Regions from separate parts of the Streptomyces sp. NPDC104814 genome, predicted to be linked through region 2. Evidence: riboswitches for the same ligand, from Rfam matches in the RefSeq annotation. Region 2 holds a riboswitch; the other holds the start of a gene.
What was found. A riboswitch is a leader RNA that binds a small molecule or an ion and turns the genes downstream of it on or off. The one in region 2 is predicted to bind glycine.

Region 1: linked by a shared signal. The riboswitch ahead of gcvP (aminomethyl-transferring glycine dehydrogenase) and the one ahead of gcvT (glycine cleavage system aminomethyltransferase GcvT) in region 2 are both predicted to bind glycine.

The regions. Positions count from the first base shown of each region.
Region 1 is NZ_JBVJOL010000004.1:510,450-517,117, forward strand. It holds gene ACZ64A_RS18250 (ABC transporter ATP-binding protein) at 1-905, shown strand, start outside; gene ACZ64A_RS18255 (TOBE domain-containing protein) at 934-1,353, shown strand; gene gcvP (aminomethyl-transferring glycine dehydrogenase) at 1,435-4,320, opposite strand; glycine riboswitch at 4,497-4,592, opposite strand; gene ACZ64A_RS18265 (PRC-barrel domain-containing protein) at 4,707-5,078, shown strand; gene ACZ64A_RS18270 (DNA polymerase IV) at 5,200-6,668, opposite strand, start outside.
Region 2 is NZ_JBVJOL010000003.1:521,017-527,684, reverse strand. It holds gene ACZ64A_RS15495 (enhanced serine sensitivity protein SseB C-terminal domain-containing protein) at 295-1,095, opposite strand; gene ACZ64A_RS15490 (enhanced serine sensitivity protein SseB) at 1,197-1,991, opposite strand; gene ACZ64A_RS15485 (AAA family ATPase) at 2,049-2,714, opposite strand; glycine riboswitch at 2,885-2,980, shown strand; glycine riboswitch at 2,981-3,089, shown strand; gene gcvT (glycine cleavage system aminomethyltransferase GcvT) at 3,130-4,248, shown strand; gene gcvH (glycine cleavage system protein GcvH) at 4,358-4,735, shown strand; gene ACZ64A_RS15470 (serine hydroxymethyltransferase) at 4,753-6,015, shown strand; gene ACZ64A_RS15465 (L-serine ammonia-lyase) at 6,106-6,668, shown strand, end outside.

The sequences.
Region 1 (6,668 bases), on a different contig from region 2:
TGGCGGGCCTCACTCCGCTGACCGAAGGCCGGCTGTGCCTCGACGGCGCCGGTCTGGACCGCACCCCGCCCGAGTCCCGCCCGGTGGGCGTCGTCTTCCAGGACTACCTGCTCTTCCCGCATCTGACGGCTCTGGATAACGTCGCGTTCGGGCCGCGCTGCCGGGGCGCGAGCAAGGCCGAGGCCCGCGCCGAGGCGGCCGCATGGCTGGAGCGCATGGGTCTCGCCGAGCACGCCGGCGCCAAACCGCGCCGTCTGTCCGGCGGCCAGGCCCAGCGCGTCGCGCTCGCCCGCGCGCTCGCCACCCGGCCCCGGCTGCTGCTGCTCGACGAGCCGCTCGCCGCCCTGGACGCCCGGACCCGCCTGGAGGTCCGCGCCCAGCTGCGCCGCCATCTCGCCGAGTTCGAGGCCGTCGCCGTCCTGGTCACGCACGACCCGCTGGACGCCATGGTCCTCGCCGACCGCCTGGTGGTGATCGAGCACGGCCGGGTCGTCCAGGAGGGCACCCCCGCCGACATCGCCCGCCGCCCGCGCACCGACTACATCGCGCAGCTGGTCGGCCTGAACCTCTACCGCGGCCGGGCCGACGGCCACACCGTCACCCTGGAGGCGGGCCCCGAGATCACCACCACCGAGCACCTCACCGGCGATGCCTTCGTCGCGTTCCCGCCGAGCGCCGTCACCCTGCACCGCGAGCGCCCCACCGGCTCCAGCGCCCGCAACTTGTGGCGCTGCGAGGTGGCCGGCCTGGAGACCCACGGCGACCAGATCCGGGCGGGTCTCACCGGTGAGCTGCCGCTGGCCGCCGATCTCACCACGGTCGCCGCGGCCGAGCTGGACCTGCACCCGGGTGCGCCGGTCTGGGCGACGGTCAAGGCGACGCAGACCCATGCATACCCGGCCTGACCGGACATCGGCGCTACGGTGGGGCGCCATGACCCTGAGCATCCGCAACCAGCTCTCCGGCACCGTCACCGCCGTCCGGTCCGGCGAGGCCATGGCCACCGTCCGGATCCAGCTGAAGGGCGGCCGGGAACTCACCGCCGCCGTCACCCTCGACGCCGCCGAGGACCTCGGCCTCGCCCCGGGCTCCGCCGTCCACGCCCTGGTCAAGTCCACGGAGGTCTCTCTCGCCACAGGCCCCGTCGAGGGCCTGTCGATCCGCAACCAGCTGCCCGGCACGGTCACGGCCGTCACCAGCGGCGGCGCGATGGCCACGGTCAGGATCGCCGTCGAGGGCACCGAACTGACCGCCGCCATCACCAACGACGCCGCCACCGACCTCGCGCTGTCTCCGGGCTCCTCGGTCGTCGCCCTGATCAAGGCCACCGAGGTGGCCCTGGCGACCGCCTGAAACGGCCACCGCCTGACGGCCACCGCCTGAAACGGAACGAGGGCCCCCGAATCCGGGGGCCCTCACTCACCTCAGGGTGTCTCAGTCCTCGTACGCGTCCAGCGGCGGGCACGAGCAGACCAGGTTGCGGTCACCGAAGGCCTGGTCGATACGGCGCACCGGCGGCCAGTACTTGTCCGCGGCCGACACGCCCGCCGGGAAGACGGCCTCGTCGCGGCTGTAGGCGTGCTCCCACTCCCCACCGAGCGCGCCGGCGGTGTGCGGAGCGTTGCGCAGCGGGTTGTCCTCCGCGGGCCACTCGCCGGAGCCGACCTTCTCGATCTCCGCACGGATGGCGATCATCGCGTCGCAGAACCGGTCCAGCTCGGCCAGGTCCTCGGACTCGGTCGGCTCGATCATCAGCGTGCCGGCCACCGGGAAGGACATCGTCGGCGCGTGGAAGCCGTAGTCGATGAGCCGCTTGGCGACGTCGTCCACGCTCACGCCGGTCGCCTTGGTCAGCGGTCGCAGGTCGATGATGCACTCGTGCGCGACCAGGCCGCCGGGGCCGGTGTAGAGCACCGGGTAGTGCGGCTCCAGGCGCTTGGCGATGTAGTTCGCGGACAGCACGGCCACCTGGGTGGCCTGCTTGAGGCCCTCACCGCCCATGAGGCGGACGTAGGCCCAGGAGATGGGCAGGATGCCCGCGGAGCCCCAGGGCGCGGCCGAGACCGGGCCGACGCCCGTCTCCGGGCCGGCGGTGGGCTGCAGCGGGTGGTTCGGCAGGTACGGCGCGAGGTGCTCGCGGACCGCGACCGGGCCGACGCCGGGACCGCCGCCGCCGTGCGGGATGCAGAACGTCTTGTGCAGGTTCAGGTGGGAGACGTCACCGCCGAAGTGACCCGGCTTGGCGAGGCCGACCAGCGCGTTCAGGTTGGCGCCGTCGACGTACACCTGGCCGCCGGCCTCGTGCACCTGGGCGCAGATGTCGGCGACGTGCTCCTCGAACACACCGTGCGTCGACGGGTAGGTGATCATCAGGACCGCGAGCTGGTCACGGTACTGCTCGATCTTCGCCCGCAGGTCCTCGACGTCGATCTCGCCGTCCTCGGCGGTCTTGACGACGACGACCTTCATCCCGGCCATCACGGCGCTGGCGGCGTTGGTGCCGTGCGCGGAGGACGGGATCAGGCAGACGGTGCGCTGCTCGTCGCCGTTGGCGCGGTGGTAGCCGCGCACGGCCAGCAGACCGGCCAGCTCGCCCTGCGAACCGGCGTTCGGCTGCAGCGAGACCTTGTCGTAGCCGGTGACCTCGGCGAGACGGTCCTCCAGCTCGTGGATCAGGGTGAGGTAGCCCTCGGCCTGCCCGGCGGGCGCGAAGGGGTGCAGCTGGCCGAACTCGGGCCAGGTGACCGGCTCCATCTCCGTGGTCGCGTTGAGCTTCATCGTGCAGGAGCCCAGCGGGATCATGCCGCGGTCGAGCGCGTAGTCGCGGTCGGACAGCTTGCGCAGGTAGCGCAGCATCGCGGTCTCGGAGCGGTGCTGGTGGAAGACCGGGTGGGTCAGGTAGGCGTCCGAGCGCAGCAGGTCCTGCGGCAGCGCCTCACCGGCGGCGGCGTCCAGCGCCTCGATGTCGCCCGCGACGCCGAAGGCGCCGAACACGGCGGCCAGCTGGTCGCGGGTCGTGGTCTCGTCGCAGGCGAGGGAGACGTGGTCGGCGTCGACCGGGTACAGGTTGACCCCGCCCTCCCGCGCGGCGGCGACGACGTCGGCGGCCCGGCCGGGCACCCGCGCGGTGACGGTGTCGAAGTAGGCGCCGTGGACGATCTCCACGCCGCCGGCCTTCAGCCCCTCGGCGAGGATCGTGGCGTACCGGTGCGTGCGCCGCGCGATGCCCTTGAGGCCGTCCGGACCGTGGTAGACGGCGTACATGCCGGCCATCACCGCGAGCAGGACCTGCGCGGTACAGATGTTGCTGGTGGCCTTCTCCCGGCGGATGTGCTGCTCACGCGTCTGCAGCGCCAGCCGGTACGCCTTGTTCCCGTCCGCGTCCACGGACACGCCCACGAGCCGCCCGGGCAGGCTGCGGGCGAACTTCTCGCGTACGGCCATGTAGCCGGCGTGCGGACCACCGAAGCCCATCGGCACGCCGAAGCGCTGCGTGGTGCCGACCGCGATGTCCGCGCCCAGCTCGCCCGGCGACTTCAGCAGCGTCAGCGCCAGCAGGTCGGCGGCGACGGTGACCAGCGCGCCCAGCTCGTGCGCCTGGTCGATGACAGGCTTGAGGTCGCGTACGGCACCGGAGGCGCCCGGGTACTGGAGCAGCACGCCGTTGATCTCGCGGGCGGCGAGGTCGGCCGGGATGCCGTCGGCGAGGTCGGCGACGACGACCTCGACGCCGGTCGGCTCGGCGCGGGTCTGGATGACGGCGATGGTCTGCGGCAGCGCGTCCGCGTCGACCAGGAAGAGGCCCTTCTTGTTCTTGCCCATGCGCAGGGACAGCGCCATCGCCTCGGCGGCGGCCGTGCCCTCGTCGAGCAGGGAGGCGCCGGAGGTGGGCAGACCGGTCAGGTCGGCGACCGTGGTCTGGAAGTTCAGCAGCGCCTCGAGCCGGCCCTGGGAGATCTCCGGCTGGTAGGGCGTGTACGCCGTGTACCAGGCCGGGTTCTCCATGACGTTGCGCAGGATGACCGGCGGGGTGAACGTGCCGTAGTAGCCGAGGCCGATCATCGAGCCGAGCACCTGGTTGCGGTCGGCCAGGGAGCGCAGCTCGGCGAGCACCTCGGCCTCGCTGCGGGCGCCCGGCAGGTCCAGGGCGTCGGCGTTCTTGATCACATCCGGCACCGCGGCGGCGGTGAGCTCGTCCAGCGAGCCGTACCCGACCTGGGCGAGCATCTTGGCCCGTGCCTCGTGGTCGGGACCGATGTGACGCTGCTCGAAGGGAATCCCCTTCTCGAGCTCGGAGAGCGGAATGCGATGGGCGGTCATTGCGGAGGCCTCCTGGTCTGACGCGACCTTCGAGGGGCACCACGGCACGGGTACCCGAACGGCCTCCCCCTCTGTCATCTCGACCTGAGAGCTTCACCGGAGCGCCCGAGGGCACCCGGCTTTCACCGTCGGTGAGAGCGGAAGCCGTCGGCACCCGCCCTGCTTTCCAGAGTGACCTCGTCCGTGCGGTACGTGAGCCTGAGAGATTCCGGGGAGGATTTGCTCCTTCGGCGCCTCCGATGAAGTCTGGAGGACTCTCCCGCACGGGGTCAGCAGCCGTTGTCAGCCTACCAAGCGAGGTCAACGCCGGGGCCCCCGAGTGGCCGCCATCACGATTGTGCTCTTTCGTAGTGCTTACAGCAGTCTTGCGAGCGAGTGGAGGGCCCGTGCAGACCGAGATCGATCCGCGCAACCTGATCGGCCGCAAGGCGTTCGACCGCAGCGGCGTCAAGATCGGCACCGTCGACGAGGTCTACCTCGACGACGCGACGGGCGTGCCGGAGTGGGCCGCCATACGGACGGGTCTGTTCAGCAGGGACGCCTTCGTCCCTCTGGAGCCGAGCGAACTGATCGAGGGCGCCCTGCACGTCCCCTTCGAACGCGCCCTGATCAAGGACGCCCCTGACTTCGGCGTGGGCCGCCACCTCTCCCCGGAACAGGAACTCCAGCTCTACCACCACTACGGCCTCGACATCACCGCCCCTCCCCCGCTCCAGGACCACGACTTCGGCAAGGTGGCCGGCACGGAGGAGCCCTGACGGGCAGTTCCGGACCCATCCCCTTCCCGCCGGCGCCCGCCCCCATACGGCCCGCCCACATGCGACAGGTCGGGACCGGCGCGTCCGTGCGGACCGGACCGCGCACCCCCTCCCCTGCACTTCAGCTCGGGGAGGGCGGTCCCCTCCACCCGCTGGCCGCCGGGTGGCCGGCCTCGGCGCCGCCGTCGACCGCCGGCCCCTCCGCCGCGGACCCGGCCCCCGGTCCGACCGCCCCCGAAGCCGCTCCGTCGAGGTACGCGGCCGGGGCGTCCGGTCTTCGCCGCACCAGCGGCAGCGGTTCCGCCGGCTCCAGCGCGGGATCGTCCGTCCGGAACGTCCGGACCCGGCCCGGCGCCGAGTCGGGTGTCTCGAAGCGGACCGTGACCCGGCCCAGGCCGCTGCCCTGGACCCAACCGTGCCCGTACTCCGTGTGCCGCACGTCGTGCCCCGGCAGCCAGAGCCGCTGCTCCGGCTCAGGTCCCTCGGAGACGGGCTGCGGCGCCTGCGCGGCGTCCTCCTCCTGCGGCCCCTCAGCCCGCGCCAGCTCCCCGGCCGCCTGCGCGAACAGGTCCTCCTGGGTGTAGTCGGCGAGCCCGGTGACGCCGACTCCGAGCAGCCGCACCCCGCCCGTCGTGTCCACCGCGTCCAGCAGCCTCAGCGCCGCCTCCCGGACCACCGCGGGATCGTCCGTCGGCCCGCGCAGCGTCTCCGACCGGGTCAACGTCGAGAAGTCGTAGCGCCGCACCTTCAGCACGATGGTCCGCCCGGACAGCCCGGCGGAGCGCAGCCGCCGCACACAGCGCTCGGCCAGCCGCTGCACCTCCAGCCCGATCCGCAGCCGGTCGTGGATGTCCACGTCGTAGGTGTCCTCGACGGAGACCGACTTCGCCTCCCGCTCCGCCACCACGGGACGCTCGTCGTGCGCCAGCGCCATGGCGTACAGACCGTGGCCATGGGCCTTGCCGAGCAGCCGGACCAGCTCGTCCTCACCGGCCTCCACGATCTCGTCGACCGTGCTGATCCCGGCCCGCCGCAGATGGTCGCCGGTCGCCGGCCCCACTCCCGGCAGGGTCCGCACCGACAGCGGCCCGAGCAGAGCCCGCTCGGTGCCCGGCTCGATCAGCTCCAGCCCGTCCGGCTTGGCCCGCTCGGAGGCGATCTTCGCGATCATCTTGGACGCGGCGAGTCCCACCGAACCGGTCAGCCCGGTGACCGCCAGGATGTCCGCGCGCAGCTTCAGCCCCGCCCGCTCGGCCGACTCGCTGTCCCAGGCGACTCCCCCGGCCTCCAGGTCCACGAACGCCTCGTCCAGACTGAGCGGCTCCACCAGCGGCGAGAGCGCCCGCAGCAGCCCTATCACCTGCTCGCTGATCGCCCGGTAGAAGGTGAAGCGGGGCGTGAGGTACGCGGCGTTCGGCGCCAGCCGGCGCGCCTGGGCCGTGGGCATCGCCGAATGGACCCCGAAGACCCGCGCCTCGTACGACGCGGTGGCCACCACGCCGCGCGGCCCGAGCCCGCCGACGACGACGGCCTTCCCGCGCAGGCTGGGCTTGGACGCCTGCTCCGCCGACGCGAAGAAGGCATCCATGT
Region 2 (6,668 bases):
GGTAGCCGGCCCGCACTTGCCGCTGTGGCGGCATGGTCAGTCCGTCGTACGAAGTCGTACACAGGGGCGACTGGGCCCCTTGGAGCGGGAGTCTTCAACGCATTGGCGAGCAGTTGCCAGACTTGGTGAGGAAAGGATGCGTAAACGTGATGCGGTCTGGGGACTTCCGTTATCCGGACAGCGGGTGGCGCGGGCCGGACGGGGACCAGTGGGGGCGATTCGGGCAGGCCGGGATCATCTGCCGCGATCTACGCGCGCAGAAGGGTGCCGGGGCGCGGTGAACCGCGCGGGGGATCAGTACCGGCCGGGGGCGGGCGGGTAGCCGTAACCGGACGCCGGCGCCTGGGGCGCGGCGGCCGCGTGCGCCTCACGGTCGTAGAACGGGCGCGCGTTGGCGCGCATCCAGAGCACGACCGGGTCGTGGTCGTCGCTCATCGCGACGGTCGACACCGGCAGCCCGTCCGGCACCGCGCCGAGGGACTGCTGCATCATCGCGCGTACGGCGTCGACCGCGGCCGGCGAGGTGTCGTAGACGTCCAGGCCGATGGCGAGGTACGGCGCGCCGAGCGCGGGCTGCACCCACGCGCGGCGCAGGGCGCGCAGCGGCGGGGTGCGGTGCGCGTTCTGCGCGAGCAGGGCGTAGAACTGCGGGATCTCGATGGCCGGTTCCGTCAGCCGCAGCGGGCCGGCCGGCTGGCGGTCCAGGCCGGTGGCGATGCGGCGCAGGTCGAGCCAGGGGATGCCGAGGCCGCCGCCGGGGGCGTGCGGATTGAGCCACAGGCCGTGGTGGTCGGGGTAGAGCGCGCGGGCCACCTCGAGGCCGTCGGCCACCTCGTACGAGCGGTTCCAGCCGCTGGCGCTCAGCTCCTGGGCGGAGGTGACGCAGGGCGCGTAGCCGTGGCCGTCGACCTCCATCGTGCCGTACTGGGCGTCCGGGGAACCGGCCTGGCCGTGCCACAGCAGCATCCAGACCTGGCCGGTGGCGGGGGTGGCGAGTGCGCGCAGCAGCGCCTCGTAGGCGTCGTACCGCCCGGGCGTCACCTGGCGCAGCATGTGCTCGACCTGGCCGGTCGCGGCCGTGCCGCTCGCGCTCACTTCGAATCGCCCTTTCGTACAACACCCTCGACCGAGCTATGAAACCAGGTTAAGTGGCGCCTGGGGAGGACCGGGGAGAACGGTGCGTGGCCCCGGGCGGGTCAGCCGCCCCTCGTGTAGAAGGGCCGCACCTTGTCCCTGAGCCAGATCGCCACCGGGTCGTCGCCCGCGAGGTCCAGCAGGATGAGGTTCACCGGCCACGGGGCCGGGGTGGTGCCGAGGGCCCGGCCCAGGGCGTCGAGGGGGGCGTTGCGCAGGTCGCCTTCCCATTGGGAGAGTTCGACGCCGACGAACATGACCGGGTCGGCCGTCTCGATCACGGCGAGGCAGCGGCGGGCCGTCAGGACGGTGCCGGTCGCCTCGAACTCGGCGGAGGCGGTGGCGAGGAAGCCGACGGGGTCGTCCTGCCAGTCCGGCTCGTACAGGCGGACCCGGCCGCCGCTCGCGGGGCCGTCCAGCGGGGTGCGGCCGGCCCGGCACACCTCGGCCACCGCCTGGGGCGGCAGCGGTATGCCGACCAGGCCGCCCGGGTTCACCGCGATGCCGACCTGCGCCGGCAGCCCGCGCGCGAACTCCACTGCGGGCGCGACGGTGTACGACATGTGGGCGCCGGCGACCTGGCGGAACTGCTCCTCGGAGCTGAAGACGGGGACGTAGGCCTGGCCGGCGATCTCGGTGGTGGGCAGGTCGAGGGGGCCGCTGTGCGGGCCGCCGCCGTGGGGAAGGGGGATCCACAGGAAGCTGCGGCCGAGCACCTCCACGATCCGGCCGCCGGCTCCCGGGACGCCGAGGGAGGCCGACAGCACCTCCTCCAGCTCGTTGCCGGGCCATCCGCCGTGGGGATGGGGGTGCGTCTGCGCCGGGAAGTCCGCCGGAAGGTCGGCAGGGAAGTCCATCTCTCCACCATCTGCTTCGAACCGCTGCTGTGGCTGAAAGGCTAACCGCACGGCGGTTCAGCCGGTGAAGGCGATCCGCCGCAGGGCGTTCGCCGCGTCCCGGTCGAGGAGGACCGCCGCGTCGCAGCCGGCCGGCAGGTCGCCGCGCTCGACGGCGGACAGCAGACGGGCCGTGGCGCGGCGATGGCGGTGGAAGGCGTACCGGGAGACGCCGCGGCCGCGTGCGCGCTGGCCGGTCAGGGCGGTGTCCGGGTCGGTGTCGAGCAGCAGCAGGTGCAGGGTGCCGCCGCGGCGGCGGGCCGTGCGCGCCAGCCAGCCGCGCACCCAGGACTGTGTGCCGCAGTCGTGCACGACGACGCCCTCGCCGCTCGCCAGGGCGCGGCGCAGGGCGGCGTAGTGGGCGAGGCGGACCAGCGGGCGGTAGAGCGCGTAGGGCAGCAGGCGGGACAGGCGGGCGTCGTAGCGGTCGCGGGTGTCCTGGGAGTCGACGCGCAGGCCCGGTACCGCGCGGCGCATCAGGGTGGACTTGCCGCTGCCGGGCAGTCCGGTGACGACGACCAGGTCGCACGGGCCGAAGAGCAGGGCGTGCGGGCTGCGGCCGGCCCGCTCGCGCAGGTCCCGCACCACCGGGCCGGTCCGTGTCTCCAGGGCGGGCGCCGCCGGCTGCGAGGGCAGCGTGAGGCCCGGGGTCGTCGCGTACGCCGTGATCCTGTCCACCGTCATCGTCCTCCCCTGGCGTTCAGGTGATGACCTGCCCAACGCAGGTAAAGAGAAGGTAATGCGGATCGCCTCCCGGTTTCGTGTACGTACCGCCACAACCCGGTTACAGATGCGGCCTGCCGTCTTCGGGCGAGGCGTGCAATGATGAGCCCGCCAACTGCATACCGGCCGTTTGAATCCGCGCGGGAGAGTTCCCAGCCCAAGGCTGGGGCGCCGAAGGAGCAAGTCCCTCCCTTGAATCTCTCAGGCCCCGTTACCGCGCGGGCGAGGCACATCTGAAAAGCGGGCCGTCCACGTCGGCGGCCCCACCCAAGGTGCAAGCCAGGACCGTGAGCGGTCATGGCGAACCTCTCAGGTTCCGATGACAGATGGGGAGGAACTTCCTCGCCCTGTCCTTCCCCTGGGAGACGACCGACCGATGAGCAGTACCGAACTCCGTCTCACCGCGCTCGATGCCGTGCATCGCTCGCTCGGCGCAACCATGACCGACTTCGCCGGCTGGGACATGCCGCTGCGCTACGGCTCCGAGCGCGACGAGCACAACGCCGTACGCACGAAGGCCGGGCTCTTCGACCTCTCCCACATGGGCGAGATCACCGTCACCGGCCCGCAGGCCGCCGCCCTCCTCGACCACGCCCTGGTCGGCAACATCGGCGCGGTCAAGACCGGCCGCGCCCGCTACACCATGATCTGCCAGGCCGACGGCGGCATCCTGGACGACCTGATCGTCTACCGGCTCGCCGAGACCGAGTACATGGTCGTCGCCAACGCCTCCAACGCCCAGGTCGTGCTCGACGCCCTCACCGAGCGCGCCGCCGGCTTCGACGCCGAGGTGCGCGACGACCGCGACGCGTACGCGCTGCTCGCGGTGCAGGGCCCCGAGTCCCCCGGCATCCTCGCAAGCCTGACCGACGCCGACCTCGACGGCCTGAAGTACTACGCCGGCCTGCCCGGCACCGTCGCCGGCGTCCCGGCGCTCATCGCCCGCACCGGCTACACCGGCGAGGACGGCTTCGAGCTGTTCGTGAAGCCGGAGCACGCCGTCGAGCTGTGGCAGGCGCTGACCAAGGCCGGCGAGGGCCTGGGCCTGGTCCCGTGCGGTCTGTCCTGCCGGGACACGCTGCGCCTGGAGGCGGGCATGCCGCTGTACGGGCACGAGCTGACCGCCGAGCTGACCCCCTTCGACGCCGGGCTCGGCCGGGTGGTCAAGTTCGACAAGGAGGGCGACTTCGTCGGGCGCGAGGCGCTCGCCGCGGCCGCCGAGCGCGCCGAGTCCAGCCCGCCGCGCGTCCTGGTCGGCCTGGTCGCCGAGGGCCGCCGCGTCCCGCGCGCCGGGTTCCAGGTCGTCGCGGACGGCAAGGTCATCGGCGAGGTGACCTCGGGCGCCCCCTCTCCCACGCTGGGCAAGCCGATCGCCATGGCCTACGTGGACGCGGCGCACGCGGCGCCGGGCACGCCGGGTGTCGGCGTCGACATCCGCGGTACGCATGAGCCGTACACGGTCGTGGCGCTGCCGTTCTACAAGCGGCAGAAGTGACACTGGCGTAAGCCCTCCGACGTGACATGGGGCACATCGCCCCTGGTCACGCGCGTCTTCGCAGTCCCCCATTCATCAGCACAGACCCGCGTACAGGAGAATTCAGGCCATGAGCAACCCCCAGCAGCTGCGCTACAGCAAGGAGCACGAGTGGCTGTCGGGCGCCGAGGACGGCGTCTCGACGGTCGGCATCACGGAGCACGCGGCCAACGCGCTCGGTGACGTCGTGTTCGTCCAGCTCCCGGAGGTCGGCGACACGGTCACCGCGGGCGAGTCCTGCGGCGAGCTGGAGTCGACCAAGTCCGTCTCGGAGCTGTACTCCCCCGTCAACGGTGAGATCACCGAGGTCAACGAGGACGTCGTCAACGACCCGTCGCTGGTGAACTCGGCCCCCTTCGAGGGCGGCTGGCTGTTCAAGGTGCGCGTCACGGGCGAGCCGGACGACCTGCTCTCCGCCGCCGAGTACGACGCCTTCACCAACGGCTGAGAGGTCGCAGGAATCCCATGTCGCTTCTGAACACGCCCCTGCACGAGCTCGACCCGGACGTGGCCGCCGCGGTCGACGCCGAGCTGGACCGCCAGCAGTCCACCCTGGAGATGATCGCCTCCGAGAACTTCGCCCCCGTGGCGGTCCTCGAGGCCCAGGGCTCGGTGCTGACCAACAAGTACGCCGAGGGCTACCCCGGCCGTCGTTACTACGGCGGCTGCGAGCACGTCGACGTCACCGAGCAGATCGCGATCGACCGGGTCAAGGAGCTGTTCGGCGCCGAGTACGCCAACGTCCAGCCCCACTCCGGCGCCTCCGCCAACCAGGCCGCGCTCTTCGCGCTGGCCCAGCCCGGCGACACCATCCTGGGCCTGAACCTGGCGCACGGCGGCCACCTCACCCACGGGATGCGGCTGAACTTCTCCGGCAAGCAGTTCAACGTCGTCCCCTATCACGTCGACGACAACGGCCTGGTCGACATGGCCGAGGTCGAGCGGCTCGCCAAGGAGCACCGCCCCAAGGTGATCATCGCCGGCTGGTCGGCGTACCCGCGTGAGCTGGACTTCGCGGAGTTCCGCCGGATCGCCGACGAGGTCGAGGCGTACCTGTGGGTCGACATGGCGCACTTCGCCGGGCTGGTCGCGGCCGGGCTGCACCCGAACCCGGTGCCGTTCGCCGACGTCGTGACCTCCACCACGCACAAGACGCTCGGCGGCCCGCGCGGCGGCATCATCCTCGCCAAGCAGGACTTCGCGAAGAAGCTGAACTCCTCCGTCTTCCCGGGCTTCCAGGGCGGCCCCCTGGAGCACGTGATCGCGGCCAAGGCGGTCTCCTTCAAGCTGGCGGCCTCCGAGGACTTCAAGGAGCGCCAGCGTCGTACCCTGGAGGGCGCCCGCATCCTCGCCGAGCGGCTGACCTCGCCGGACGCCCGTGAGGCGGGGGTGAACGTCCTGACCGGCGGCACGGATGTGCACCTGGTCCTGGTCGACCTGCGCGACAGCGAGCTGGACGGCCAGCAGGCCGAGGACCGCCTCCACGAGGTGGGCATCACGGTCAACCGCAACGCGGTCCCGAACGACCCGCGCCCGCCGATGGTGACCTCGGGCCTGCGCATCGGTACGCCCGCCCTCGCGACCCGCGGCTTCACGGCCGAGGACTTCGCCGAGGTCGCGGACGTGATCGCCGAGGCGCTGAAGCCGTCCTACGACGCCGACGCGCTCAAGGGCCGGGTCCGGGCCCTGGTGGAGAAGCACCCGCTCTACCCGGGTCTGAACAAGTAAGTCACGCTCCGCGGGGTACCGCGCACACTGGCAGTACCGGTGTGCGCGGTGCCCGCGCCCCGCACCACCCCCGTCTTGAGGAGTCTCCCCGTGGCCATCTCGGTCTTCGACCTGTTCTCGATCGGCATCGGCCCGTCCAGCTCCCACACGGTGGGCCCGATGCGCGCGGCCCGCATGTTCGCCCGCCGGCTGCGGGGCGAGGACGTGCTCGGCTCGGTCGCCTCCGTGCGCTGCGAGCTCTACGGCTCCCTCGGCGCGACCGGGCACGGCCACGGCACCCCGAAGGCCGTCCTGCTCGGCCTGGAGGGCGACTCACCGCGCACGGTGGACGTGGAGACGGCCGACGAGCGGGTCGAGGCGATCAGGTCGGCGGGCCGGCTGAACCTGCTCGGCGAGCACGAGATCGCCTTCTCCTTCGACGACGACCTGGTCCTGCACCGTCGCAAGGCCCTGCCGTACCACGCCAACGGCATGACCATCTGGGCGTACGACGCCGCGGGCACCGAGCTGCTGTCGAAGACGTACTACTCGGTCGGCGGCGGATTCGTCGTCGACGAGGACGCGGTCGGCGCGGACCGGATCAAGCTGGACGACACGGTCCTGAAGTACCCCTTCCGCACGGGTGACGAGCTGCTGCGCCTGGCGAAGGAGAC